4 regions of the Pontibacillus sp. ABV4_188 genome follow, and region 1 is predicted to be linked to each of the others. Evidence: riboswitches for the same ligand, from Rfam matches in the RefSeq annotation. Region 1 holds a riboswitch; each other region holds the start of a gene.
What was found. Region 1 has a riboswitch for S-adenosylmethionine ahead of ACYX4O_RS12275 (homocysteine S-methyltransferase family protein). Riboswitches for the same ligand answer to the same signal wherever they lie in the genome.
Positions count from the first base shown of each region.

Region 2: another riboswitch for S-adenosylmethionine. It lies ahead of ACYX4O_RS04945 (LLM class flavin-dependent oxidoreductase); the one in region 1 lies ahead of ACYX4O_RS12275 (homocysteine S-methyltransferase family protein).
Region 3: another riboswitch for S-adenosylmethionine. It lies ahead of metK (methionine adenosyltransferase); the one in region 1 lies ahead of ACYX4O_RS12275 (homocysteine S-methyltransferase family protein).
Region 4: another riboswitch for S-adenosylmethionine. It lies ahead of ACYX4O_RS02115 (phosphoadenylyl-sulfate reductase); the one in region 1 lies ahead of ACYX4O_RS12275 (homocysteine S-methyltransferase family protein).

Region 1 covers NZ_CM149975.1:2,390,954-2,394,317, reverse strand. The annotation lists gene ACYX4O_RS12290 (hypothetical protein) at 1-92, shown strand, start outside; gene ACYX4O_RS12285 (hypothetical protein) at 225-410, shown strand; gene ACYX4O_RS12280 (VOC family protein) at 615-986, shown strand; gene ACYX4O_RS12275 (homocysteine S-methyltransferase family protein) at 1,071-2,120, opposite strand; SAM riboswitch class I at 2,216-2,331, opposite strand; gene ACYX4O_RS12270 (GNAT family N-acetyltransferase) at 2,455-2,997, shown strand; gene ACYX4O_RS12265 (YczE/YyaS/YitT family protein) at 3,029-3,364, opposite strand, start outside.
Region 2 covers NZ_CM149975.1:972,508-975,871, reverse strand. The annotation lists gene ACYX4O_RS04950 (helix-turn-helix domain-containing protein) at 1-736, opposite strand, end outside; SAM riboswitch class I at 1,009-1,114, shown strand; gene ACYX4O_RS04945 (LLM class flavin-dependent oxidoreductase) at 1,283-2,344, shown strand; gene ACYX4O_RS04940 (ATP-grasp domain-containing protein) at 2,341-3,300, shown strand.
Region 3 covers NZ_CM149975.1:3,117,851-3,121,214, reverse strand. The annotation lists gene pckA (phosphoenolpyruvate carboxykinase (ATP)) at 1-728, opposite strand, end outside; SAM riboswitch class I at 1,259-1,368, shown strand; gene metK (methionine adenosyltransferase) at 1,673-2,872, shown strand; gene asnB (asparagine synthase (glutamine-hydrolyzing)) at 3,189-3,364, shown strand, end outside.
Region 4 covers NZ_CM149975.1:392,355-395,718, forward strand. The annotation lists gene ACYX4O_RS02105 (NAD(P)-dependent oxidoreductase) at 1-272, opposite strand, end outside; gene ACYX4O_RS02110 (sulfite exporter TauE/SafE family protein) at 361-1,254, opposite strand; SAM riboswitch class I at 1,379-1,485, opposite strand; SAM riboswitch class I at 1,640-1,746, shown strand; gene ACYX4O_RS02115 (phosphoadenylyl-sulfate reductase) at 1,838-2,563, shown strand; gene sat (sulfate adenylyltransferase) at 2,586-3,364, shown strand, end outside.

The DNA of each region.
Region 1 (3,364 bases):
ACCTCATTTTAGTAGGTCATCCTACGCTTACAACCGTTGCTGGAGTGGTTTTAGGCTATTTGTTGCTGGATACTCTTAAGAAAAATTTTTAGTAGCACGATCCTTTGTGGTGACTACATTTAATCTATTAGTGCATCGTAATAAGAGAGAGTTTTAAGGAGGGAGAAATAATCAATATTGTAAGAAGGGTAAATGATCTTCTTTTAATCGCTGTAATTGGTCTTGTGGTATTTTATTTATTTTTGGAGATTAAGATAGAGCTCTATATAATTCTAGCCCTTGCATCAGTAGCATTTACACTTACAGCAATTGAAATCATTAAAGGACGCCAAGATAGGAGCGGCTACAAATACATTATTGGAGCCATTGTTATGCTTTTGGCAGCAACTAGGCTATTTCTTGAAGGATAACCAAAAAAACATTTCTACTAACGTGGGCGATTGCTAACAATAGCAATCGTTTTTTCTTGTAAGCAAGGTACTACTTAATGTATGGAAGGGCAATAGGATAGAGAACGGGAATTCCTTCAATGGCTAGATAACATGAGGAAGAGGGTTTTGTATGGGTGAAGGCGAAATTAATTAAGGAGGAAGTCTATTAATAGGAGGAATGGTATGGAGCTTGGGGCATTTTCTATTAGTTTAACTGTAAAGGATATTAAAAAATCTATTGCTTTTTATGAAACGTTAGGATTTGATTCCCTTGGAGGGGTGCCAGATCAGAATTGGGTTATTATGAAGAATGGTGACTGTGTGATTGGGCTTTTCCAAGGCATGTTCGAGAAAAACATCTTAACTTTTAATCCTGGGTGGGATCAAGATGCTAAAGAACTTGATTCGTTTACAGATGTTAGAGAACTTCAAAAACAGTTGAAAGAAAATGGAGTTAAAATTCTTTCACAAGCAGATGAAACGAGTGAAGGGCCAGGGAGTTTCACAATTGAAGATCCTGATGGGAACCCTATCCTCATTGATCAACATAGATAATTGAATTGAGCAGCGTTTATCCCAATGCGCTTATAAAAAGGAGGAACAAACTCTAAAGTGGTTTGTTCCTCCTTTCTTACAATCTTAAGCTTTCACGCGGTACGCTTGATTATGCTTTTTCAACGAGTCGTCTGAACCAAATAGGAAGTGTTTCTCCATATCCGGGGAGTATTTAGAGTTAATTGCTTCACGGCCTACTGTTTCTGCTACTTCACGAAGCATGCTTGGAGAAGCGCCGCAACATAAACCAAAGTAATTGACCCCTGTAGCTAGTGCATCTTTAGCCCAACTAGCAATCTCGTAACGGTTGCAGTAAAGTGGGTCAAGAGAAGTTGGGAATGTCGTTTCTGTTGGTAAGTGACATGCACAACCGCCATCTGGTAGATTAAAGAACGTAGGATGTTCTTCTGATGTGCGGTATGGAACGGGGAGTGCAGCTACATAGCCATCACAAGCCTGGCGAATTTTCTCTACATAAGGTTGCATTGTAGCAGGTCCACGGAAGCAGTTCATTCCAACAACTAAAGCTCCTTGTTCTTGAAGCAAACGACAAGCTTCTTCAACTTCATAACCGTCACGCATTTTATTCTCACCCATAACGCCAAGTGTAATGACAGCAGGAAGGTCTTGCTTGAGCACTTCTTCTAGTGCAATTTGTGCTTCTTCATAATAATAAAATGTTTCCCCATTTACGAAATCGACCCCTTCCTCTTTACACCAAGAAATCATCTCGGCAAACATTGAGCGAACGGCCTCTTTTGAAGATTCATCTTCAGGGTCAAAGAGGTTCGTATTCGAAATGTTTCCAGCCACAAGCGCTTCTTCAACTGGATTTTCTTTAGCTACTTCTTTAGCAAGACGGATTGCTTGTCGGTTAAGTGGTTCTAATAGCTCTTCTTTCCCAATAATACGCATCTTCTCACGGTGAGCATTATAGGTGAAGGCTAAAACAACGTCAGAACCTGCATTCATATAATCACGATAGGTTTGCTTTAGTGCTTGTGGATTATCAAGAGCGACTTCAGGAACGAAGGATCCAGCTTGGAGGTAGCCTCGACGCTCCAATTCGAATAGGTAGCCTTCTCCGCAAATAACCGGTCCATCTTGTAAACGTTGTTCAAGTGTTCGTTTCATGTTCATCAATCCTTTCGAGAGAGTAAGTAATGAGGAAGAGGGTATAAGAAAACCCTCTTCCTAAAATAAGAAGAGGGTGTATGTAACAAGGCCTCCTCTTATCTGCCAGATCAATAATTGATCTGTAGGAATTAGCACCTTTTTCAAGGACGATCCTTGAAAGGTTGCCGGGCGTCACAGGGCCTAGTCCCTCCGCCACTCTGGATAAGAGTTTGATATTTAATTAATAAAGCTTGATATGGATTATAACGGCTAATATTTATGGCGTCAATCCTTTTTCAGAAAAATGTTAAGATTCTATTTTTAGTGTAAGATAAAGTAGGAGGGATGGATTATGAAGAGAAGTCTACAGGTAAGGAATGTAAGCGCTAACGAGATTGATGAAAAATTTTTAATAGATTTCGACCGATATCAGGAAACAAAAAGCGTCTGGTATACGACAAACCAAACTAATGTAAAGACAAAAGATGATTCTTTTATCGATCAGTGGAGCCTAGAGCAAAAGAATGGCATCTCCTTGTACTTAAAAAGATGCATCGAAGAAGGCGGAGGTGTAGCAGCTGCCTTTGAAGGAAGTCAGGTAGCAGGATTTGCAAATGTAGAGAATCGTTTCTTTGGATCAGCAAATCAATATGTACCACTGCCCTTTATTCATGTTTCAAATTTTTATCGGGGGGAAGGCATAGGGAAACAATTATTTTATCAGTGTTGCGAGATCGCTAAAGACTTGGGTGCTGAGAAAATTTATATTGGCGCTCATCCTGCAGTTGAAACGCAATGCTTTTACCAATCTGTGGGCTGTATATTAGCACAAGAAGTCAACGATGAAATCTATCAGAAAGAACCGTTAGATCTTCAATTAGAAAAGCTCTTATAAAAGCGCCTGCTCATGTTGCAGACGCTTTTCTCTATAGTGCAAGTTCGTATCGTTTTTTATAGTGAGGATGAATTAAATAATAATAAGGATAAGCTTTACTGTACGTTAGCTGAATAATTGGACCTGCAAATAATACACCAGCAGCAGTACCTAGTCCAACAGGTCCCCCAATAAAGAAGGCTGAAGTCGAAGTAGTAAGTGCTACAAGAGTTTGACTAAGGCGTAAGCTTAGTTTAAATCTGCTTGCGATGGCTAGGAAGAGCTGGTCCACCGGAGCCCTTGGCAACGCAGGCAGGATATACATTCCGACTCCGACAGCGCTAAGTGTGATTCCGAGCATAAGTGCTCCAACTTGTATTAAGAATGG
Region 2 (3,364 bases), 1.4 Mb from region 1:
TCATATCCCAATGAATGACTCCTATCATATTATACGTCTCGCCTAATTGATTCCATTCAAGCTTTTGCTGAAACACATCAAGACACTCTTTAGCTACTTCAATCGCTTTATAGTACTCTCTGTTCTGCTTATGTAGCAAAGAGATATTATAGAAGAACAACCCCTTCTCTAATTCATCCTGTGTGTGTGCGACAAGCCTATAATAGTGCTTTAAGCTCTGTTGAATATGGTTGTGTTGAAAGTGATACAACCCATAATAGTAGTCATAGAATGATAGGAGTATTGGGTCGTCTAGCTTCTCCCCTTCTTTTATATAAAGGTTTACTAATAGATGAATCGAGATCAATTGTTCTGATTGGCTCCCCTTTTTCATAAAATGGGCACCTTTAATGAGCGTATATAAGAGTTCACTGTACATACCTTGAACAACTTTGTCCTCCTGAGATTCCAATTGATGTATCAGGTTCTCTACTCTAGAGCCGTCCCCTTTAATAACCGCATCTCTTAGCTCAATAATTTGATCAATGAAAGCCTGATCGTGCTTTTCATATTCACACAAGTAGTCCTTATTTACCTCAAGCTTGTCTGCAAAAAGAACAAGAATATCTTGAGATGGGACGTACTTACCTGACTCGATATTGCTAAGGTGAGTAGATGAAACTACCCCAACACTAAGTTCACTCTGTGATAACCCTCGTAATTGCCGTACGTATTTAATTCTTCTCCCAATGTGCACCCTGATTCCCCCATACCGTAGTGAACTAGTTGTATGTGCTTAACAAAGATGCTGAAAATTCAAAAATATTTCCTTAGTATTAGTTTAGCAAACATTCCCTCATCCCGAATCAGGACGGAAGACCCCTTTTGACCTAGGTCATTAGAATCATCATAGGTATTCACCAAATGTGAACACGTCATTTTAAGGTGAAAGGTTTGAATTACATTTCGTTGACATTCCCATCATAAGAGCGTAAAATAATGATCAACAAAAAGTTAGAAAATTAACTCTTCTTATCAAGAGAGGTGGAGGGACTGGCCCTTTGAAACCTCGGCAACGGGTTCTAATGCGAATACCGTGCCAATTCCAAGCAGGTGAAAGCCTGAAAGATGAGAGAGCGGGACTCGTACACAGAACCCTCTCATCTCGTCTCAAGGACAAGTTGAGGGGGTTTTTTAGTACCTTCCTTCATATATATAGAAGGAAATTGGACGCGTAACGTTTAATTCCAAGTAACTTGGGTTGTTTAATCTGATATACTATTATAAAGAGGAGCTGAGTCAGGTGAGGTATGGATATTGGTTACCGATTTTCGGAGGATGGCTTAGAAATGTGGAGGATGAAAACATGCCACCAACATTTGACTATGCCAAGAAAGTCATTCAACGAGGGGAACAGTTAGGATTTGATACAACGCTTATTGCGGAGTTGTATTTAAATGATATAAAAGGAACCGATCAGGATTCCTTAGAAGCCTGGACAACAGCGGCAGGGCTTGCTGCCGTGACGGAGACAACCGAGATTATGGCCGCAGTCAGACCTAATTTTCATAATGCAGCAGTCACAGCGAAAATGGCCGCGAATATTGATCAAATCTCAGGAGGCCGCTTCACCTTAAATGTCGTATCCGCTTGGTGGCAAGAAGAAGCCAAACAATACGGCGGCTCGTTCACGGCACACGATGAACGCTATGATCGAACCGATGAGTTTCTAAGAGTGTTAAAATCCCTTTGGACTGAAGAAGAACCTGTCAGCTACAACGGTAAATTCTATTCCATCGAGAACACCCACCTTCATCCGAAGCCTATTCAAAAACCGTACCCTAAGCTTTACGCAGGTGGTGAAAGTCCACGTGGAAAAGAAACGATCGTCAATCATTGCGATGCCTATGTCATGCATGGCGGTACGGTCGATGAAATTAAGACGAAGATCAATGATATGAAAGAAAGACGCAGTGAAGCCGGGCAAGAACCGTTCCAATCTTTCGGAATGGCCGCTTACGTCATTTGCCGCAATACAGAAGAAGAAGCATTTCAGGAATTAAACCGGATTACAGATGTAAAAGATTCTGGAGCTTACGCTGGATACAGTGATTTCACAAGTAAGTCACAGCTTGAACAGCAAGTTGATCTGCAGGATTACTCCGTCTCAAACCGGGGACTGCGTCCAAAACTGATTGGCACACCAGATCAAATTGCTGATCGCATTTTACAATACGAACAAGCTGGGCTCGACCTACTCCTCCTTCAATGCTCTCCGCAGCTAGAAGAGATGGAGCGCTTCAGCCGGGACGTTATGCCACTCGTAGAGGAAAAACGCACACACTTCAAGGAGGTACCACAATGACAAAGATTTATGTATTACATGAAAATGACGAATGGACCGATCACTTAACAGGACGCCTGGAGGAGCTCGGCTTACCGTTTGAATTATGGCACTTAGACCAGGGAACGGTCGATCTAACAGAAGAGCCACCGGAAGGAATTTTCTACAACCGAATGAGCGCTTCTTCTCACACAAGAGATCACCGCTTCGCACCTGAATTCACAGAAGCCGTGCTAGCTTGGCTCGAACGCCACGGTCGAACCGTTGTGAACGGCAGCCGCGCCCTACGCCTTGAGCTCAGTAAAGTAAATCAGTATATGGCATTAAATCAAGAAGGCATCACCACGCCAAAGACGATTACAGCTGTTGGTAAAGATCAAATAATAGAAGCAGCTAAAAAGCTTGACCTTGCTCCATTTATTACAAAACACAACCGCGCTGGTAAAGGGCAAGGCGTACAGCTCTTCCACTCCATTAAAGCCCTTGAAGAATATGTATACGGCGAATCCTTTGAAGAACCCGTCGATGGCATCACACTTGTCCAGCAGTATATCGAAGCACCAAAACCATATATCGTCCGTCACGAATTCGTAGGCGGCAAGTTCTTATACGCCGTGAAAGTCGATACCTCAGAAGGCTTTGAACTATGCCCCGCAGACGCCTGCACCATTGATGACCTACACTGCCCAACCGGCACAGAAGAAACAGGCGGTGCGAAATTTGAGATTCTAGAAGGCTACTCAGATCCACTCATTGAGTCCTACGAAGCTTTCCTTGCATCTAATAACATTAAAGTAGCCGGAATCGAAGCGATTCAGGACCATAATGGTAATGTATACACGTACGATGTAAACACAAACACCAACTACAACTCAGACGCCGAATCCGTATCAGGCATATATGGTATGCTCCAACTCGCTACCTACCTAGGAGAACGTCTGAAAGACCAATACCCATCAGCAATCTCCACCCCTTAAGCAAAGCCTTACTGGCTTTGCTTTTTTATGAGAACTTTTAGCTGAAGTAGTTAAATGCGGATGG
Region 3 (3,364 bases), 730 kb from region 1:
GACAGGGTAGTCTTCCCCGTACCAGAGAGTCCAAAGAATAAAGCTACGTCGCCTTCTTTCCCTACGTTAGCTGAACAATGCATTGGTAAAACATCACTCTCGGGTAGAAGATAGTTCATAACGGAAAAGATTGATTTCTTAATTTCACCAGCATATTCAGTTCCCCCGATCAGGATCACACGATGCTTAAACGACACCATAATAAAGGCTTCGGAACGTGTGCCATCTTGAGCGGGATCTGCTTTAAAGGAAGGAGCTGACACTATTGTGAATTCGCTTACATGTTCGGCCAATTCATCCTCAGTAGGGCGTATGAAAAGTTGGTGGGCGAACAAGTTATGCCAAGCAAATTCATTGATGACTTGAATGGGTAAACGGTAACGTTCATCTGCTCCTGCAAATCCGTTGAAAATAAATACTTCTTCTTTTTCTTTCAGAAAATCTACGACTTTATGATATAGGTTTTCAAAGATTGCTTCCGATATGGGTTGGTTCACCGATCCCCAATCAACTGTGTCCTTTGAAACCTCGTCTTTTACAATGAACTTATCTTGAGGGGATCGGCCGGTGTAACGTCCTGTTTCGGCTCTGATCGCTCCTGTAGCTGTGAGTGTCCCCTCGTTACGTTGAAGAACCTTTTCAACGAGTTCTCCCACACACAAATTGGTTGATACATTAGGTTGTGTAAGTAATTCTTTAATTATGGACGCTTGATTCACCGTATTCATGCTCAAGAACCTGCCTTTATTTAATATTTTTTGTCTTTGATAGTGTACATAATAAAATCAATCTTAATGACGTATCCGAGTTGAGATCTAACCTTTTCTGCTTTTATTTCTATACAGTCAGTTGAATAGGTTTAGACTCAATGTGTCATTAGTATAACACATTCATTTTATTAGTCCATACTATTTTATAATGAAATTACGGCAAAATTGTGACTGTTAAAATAAAAGAAAAGATGAAATACTTTCATTATTGTTAATTTTGAAATGGGGAGATGGAAAAATGCACAAGTGCTTTACTTCTATCATATATTACTTCGATCTCAACTCACCTTTTTCCTTGATTTAATGTTTCTTTCTAAAGACATTTGTGACCAGTAACCCCGTTCATCAATAAATTTAAGTGTTAGACATCGCATGATTACAATTAAGTGAAAAAAGTGGTTCCCTGACCATTCAATAAAGCGATGATAACGCTATATTCAGTTGACATATAAGGGTTAAAACGTTATGATAAGTCGCGAACGGAAACTATCTTATCCAGAGAAGGTGGAGGGACAGGCCCTATGAAACCCAGCAACCGTCATCCTTAAATGAAAAGGTGCTAACCTGATGCAAGGAAGATCTCCTTGAACGATAAGAGCGAATGGACCCTTTCCCTTTGCTCGTTATGGGAAGGGATTTTTTATACTTTCGAAAGGTTTCTAAACGCTTTCTAAGGTATTTTGAAAGTCATCGACATTTGCTAAGTGTAGCGAATTTCGACGTTTTCTCATGTATTTTTTTCATTCGTTTACAATATACGAAACTGTTCCAGGTGAATAGATCGGTGTAAATTCATTTATAAAAGAATTTACATAACTCTGGTTTACTTTTTTCTGAATAGATAGCTGGGTGATGAGTTCCGTCTCAAAGATAAGAGTATTTTAAAGGAGGAGTTTGAGGGAATGGCTGCAAACCGCCGCTTGTTTACATCAGAATCAGTTACAGGAGGGCACCCTGACAAAATCTGTGACCAAATTTCTGATGCCATATTAGATGAAATCTTAAAAAATGATCCGAACGCTCGTGTAGCATGTGAAACGACAGTTACAACAGGATTAGTTCTCGTTTCAGGAGAAATTTCAACAAATACGTACGTAGACATCCAATCAATCGTGCGTAATACAATTAAGGATATTGGCTATACACGTGCTAAATATGGCTTTGATGCAGAAACATGTGCAGTACTTACAGCAATTGATGAACAATCACCAGACATTGCAGCTGGAGTAAATGAAGCTCTTGAAGCACGAGAAGGTCAAATGACTGATAAGGAAATTGAGAATATTGGTGCAGGAGACCAGGGTCTAATGTTTGGTTATGCGAATAATGAAACGCCTGAACTTATGCCCCTTCCGATCTCTTTAGCTCACAAATTGGCGAAACGTTTATCTGACGTGCGCAACGATGAAACAGTTCCTTACCTACGCCCTGATGGTAAAACCCAGGTTACTGTAGAGTATGATGAACAAGACCGTCCTGTTCGTATTGACACAATTGTCATCTCCACGCAGCATCACCCAGAAATAACGCTAGAGCAAATTCAAAAGGATCTTAAAGAGCAAGTTATTGCTCCAATTGTTCCTGCAGAGCTGCTTGATGAACAAACAAAATACTTCATTAATCCAACAGGTCGTTTTGTAATCGGTGGACCTCAAGGGGATGCTGGTTTAACAGGCCGTAAAATTATTGTAGATACGTACGGAGGATATGCACGTCACGGCGGGGGAGCTTTCAGTGGTAAAGACGCTACTAAAGTTGACCGTTCCGCCGCTTATGCAGCTCGTTATGTTGCTAAAAACATTGTAGCTGCTGGATTAGCAGATTCTTGTGAAGTTCAATTAGCCTATGCCATTGGCGTGGCGCAACCTGTGTCAATTTCAATCAATACATTTGGTACAGGGAAAGTCTCAGAAGAGGCGTTAGTTGAAGCTGTACGTGAGAAATTTGACCTTCGTCCAGCTGGTATTATTAAAATGCTAGATCTTCGTCGCCCAATCTACCGTGACACTGCGGCATACGGTCACTTTGGCCGCACGGACGTTAAGTTCCCATGGGAGCAAACAGATAAAGCAGAAGAATTAAAGCAACTAGCAAACTTATAAGTATAGGTGGGAGCATGGATTTGCATAGCAATTCTGTGCTCTTTTTTGTTTCGCTGGCATTTTTTTAATTGAATTGTAATCGTTGCCCTCCCTTATGTGAAAACATGATAAACTATTATAGTCTGTCAAAATCATGTTTTTTTGACTCAGACGTTACCGACTTTAAATTCACGGGTAAAACGAATATCTGTGAAGTATAAAAACAATTTAAAGAGAACCTGTTCGACACCTTAAGGGTACCGTGGGTCTCTGCCAATTACACCCATTTTGTGATAAACTGAAATAGCAAAGTGAGAATGAAAGTGAGGATCTTCGTATGTGCGGTTTTATTGGTGTTATTCGAGATGTTCCATCTCCAGTAGATGAAGAACAGAAGCAGTCTTTTAAGCGAAGAAACGATATTATCACTCATCGTGGCCCTGATGATGAAGGGTATTATCATGATGATTACATATCTTTTGGCTTTCGCCGTTTAAGTATAATTGATATCGA
Region 4 (3,364 bases), 2.0 Mb from region 1:
TAAGAACCGGATTTCGCATGTTGGATAATCCCGTTGCCTCCAAGGTACACTTCTTCCACATCACTTGGGTATCCCACAATCGTAATAATAATATCTGAGCTTTCAGCGAGCTGTGCCACATCGTTTTTCCACGAAGCACCTTCAGCAATTAGGTCTTCTGCCTTCGTTTTTGTTCTGGTATACACGTTGACGGAAAACCCTATTTTCATCAAGTTTCGTATCATGCTTTTCCCCATAACACCCGTTCCGATAAAGCCAATTGTTTTGTTCATATGTATTCACCATCCCACTGATTTAATACGTTTAGTATAGCAGGTAGGCGGTGGGGATTACAGGAAATGGGGCTGTGGCATACGTACCCTACTGTTTCACATAAGACTTCCCGTAGTCTCTAATTCGAATGTACTTCCGTATTGAGAACGCAACCACCGTTAACCAAGCTGCCACAAGAATGCCGTAAATCATATAAATTAAAGTTGTATCTAAATCCACCGTTAAGAGTAACGTCCGTAGGTTTGTTAAGACGATAAACCCTCCCGCTAACACACCAAGTATTAATGCTGGGATCACTTGAACAAGCCAAGCTGCAAGGGGAGCGGCGACCACGCCTCCTATGACAAAGGCCATGACCCATAACCAGCTAAATTCTTCCCATCCGAGAAATAATATAAAGCCAAGTGTGGCGGATGTTGTAATGGCGAATTCTGTGGTGTCGACTGTCCCGATTACTTTCCTTGGGGTGGCTCCTTTTTGGGATAATAAGATCGGGGTGTTTACAGGCCCCCATCCCCCTCCACCGATGGCATCTAGGAATCCGGCTACGAACCCGAGTGGATAGATGAAACGCTTTTTAGGGGAAAGGGTTGGTCTTGATTTTGAACGCTCAACGTTAAGTAGTAAGAAGCGTATGAGTATGTAGACACCAAGTAGGAGCAGGAAGAATGAGACAAATGGCTTAATAACATCGCCAGGAAGACTACTTAAAAAGGCTGCTCCACAAAAGGCACTAATCGAGCCAGGTAGGATGAGTGGCAGGATTAATGACTTATCAATGTTCTTAAATTTGTAATGGGAATAACCAGATACGGCCGTTGTAGCAATTTCAGACATATGTATGGATGAAGACGCCACTGCAGGAGCTACTCCATAAGCTAGCAAAAGCGAAGAAGAGCTTAATCCGTAAGACATACCTAAAGCACCATCAATTAACTGAGCAAAAAAACCTACAAAAGCAAAGATTAATAGTTTCCTCAAAATACGTTCACCCCTAAATGTATTATTCTTATCTTTTTACTCGGGATTAAAATAAAAAAATAAAGCTAAGCGAGTATAGACATAAAAAAATCCCCTTATGTAAGAAGAGGTGAATAGTACCTTCTCCTTATCTTTCAGAACTGTTTCTGCTGGACGGAGCACCTTCTTCTTTAAGCAAGAGGTTGCTGCGGGATCGTAAGACCAGTTTCCTCCCCCGGCTCTGTATAAGGACGTATTCGAATTTGAATAGTTTCTAATGTAAAATACAGCCAGATAATTGTCAACATATTTATAAAATTATAAAAATTTGAATAAATTGTTGACATATTCTTCTATGGGGCATAGTATTTTGGATAATAAAATATTCAGCAAACGATAACCGAAATTCTTATCCTGAGAGGTGGAGGGACTGGCCCTTTGAAGCCTCGGCAACGGGTCTGATCTAGAGATACTGTGCCAACTCCAGCAAGTGAAATACTTGGAAGATAAGAAGATGGGTCACTGTATAGCAGAGTGAACCTCTCTTCTTGTCTTTAAGAAGAGAGGTTTTTGTATTCGATTAAAAGCAAGGAGGGAGGAGCTTATGACACAAGAAGTCGTAACGTATGAGCAGTTCACAGGCGATCCATTCGCCTCTTATCGACCAGATAATGAGGTGGAAGGTGCTTTAACGGTATTGAAATGGGCGTATGAAACCTACGGAGATTCGATTGTGTATGCTTGTAGCTTTGGAGCTGAAGGAATCGTATTGATTGACTTGATTTCGAAAGTAAAACCCGATGCGAAGGTTGTTTTCTTGGATACAGGAATTCATTTTCAAGAAACGTATGAACTAATCGATAAGGTCAAGGCCAGGTACCCTCAGTTGAATATTGAAATGAGAAAGCCAGATTTAACACTAGATGAGCAAGCTGAAGAATATGGATCAGCTTTGTGGAATAAAAACCCGAACCAGTGCTGTTACATTCGAAAGATTAAGCCACTTGAAGATACACTTAGCGGTGCAACAGCCTGGGTTTCTGGCTTAAGGCGGGAACAATCAGCAAGTCGTAAGAACACAAACTTTGTTAATAAAGATGAACGATTCCAGTCTGTAAAGGTATGTCCTTTAATTTATTGGACGTGGGATTTTGTATGGCAATATATCCGACTAAACGACTTGGATTACAATGTTTTGCATGATCAAGGCTTTCCGAGTATTGGATGTAAGCCATGCACATCTCCAGATGAAGGAGACGGACGATCAGGCAGGTGGAAAGGATTTAATAAGACAGAGTGTGGTCTTCACACGACAGGAAACCAAGATTAATCAATTTTTGGGAGGAATGAATATGACAGTTATTGCACCGCACGGAGGAACATTAGTGAATCAGTGGAGTACGAAAGAGGAAGCGCCAGAAGCAAATGTGAGCATCTCGATCGATAAGATGGCGTTAAGTGACTTGGAGCTATTAGCCAACGGCGCTTATAGTCCGTTAACAGGGTTCTTGAGTAAGGAAGATTATGAATCAGTTGTGGACCGGATGAGGTTATCAGATGGAACACCTTGGAGCATTCCGATTACGCTTCCAGTTGATGAGGAGAAAGCAAAACAGTTGAGTAAAGGCGATGTAGCTGAGCTGAATTTAGAAAACACGGTGTATGGCTATATTGAGGTCTCGGAGGTGTACCAGCCGAATAAGACAAAAGAGGCAGAGCAAGTGTACTTAACGACTGAACTAGAGCATCCAGGAGTGAAAAAGCTCTTTGCGCGCCCTGATTATTATGTGGCAGGTGAGATTGTTCTTATAGAACGCTCCGAGCGCGAGCACGATGAAGGGTTTTATTTAGACCCAGCTCAGTCTAGACAACGCTTTGAAGAGCTTGGTTGGAGTAAAGTTGTCGGTTTCCAAACGCGAAATCCTGTGCACAGAGCGCATGAATATATTCAAAAGGCAGCACTTGAAACGGTGGATGGCCTTTTCCTGAATCCTTTAGTCGGAGAGACAAAGAGTGATGATGTTCCGGCGGACGTACGGATGCAGAGTTATCAAGTGTTACTAGAGCATTACTATCCTGACAACCGAGTCGTCTTAGCGGTCTTCAGTGCTGCGATGAGATACGCAGGGCC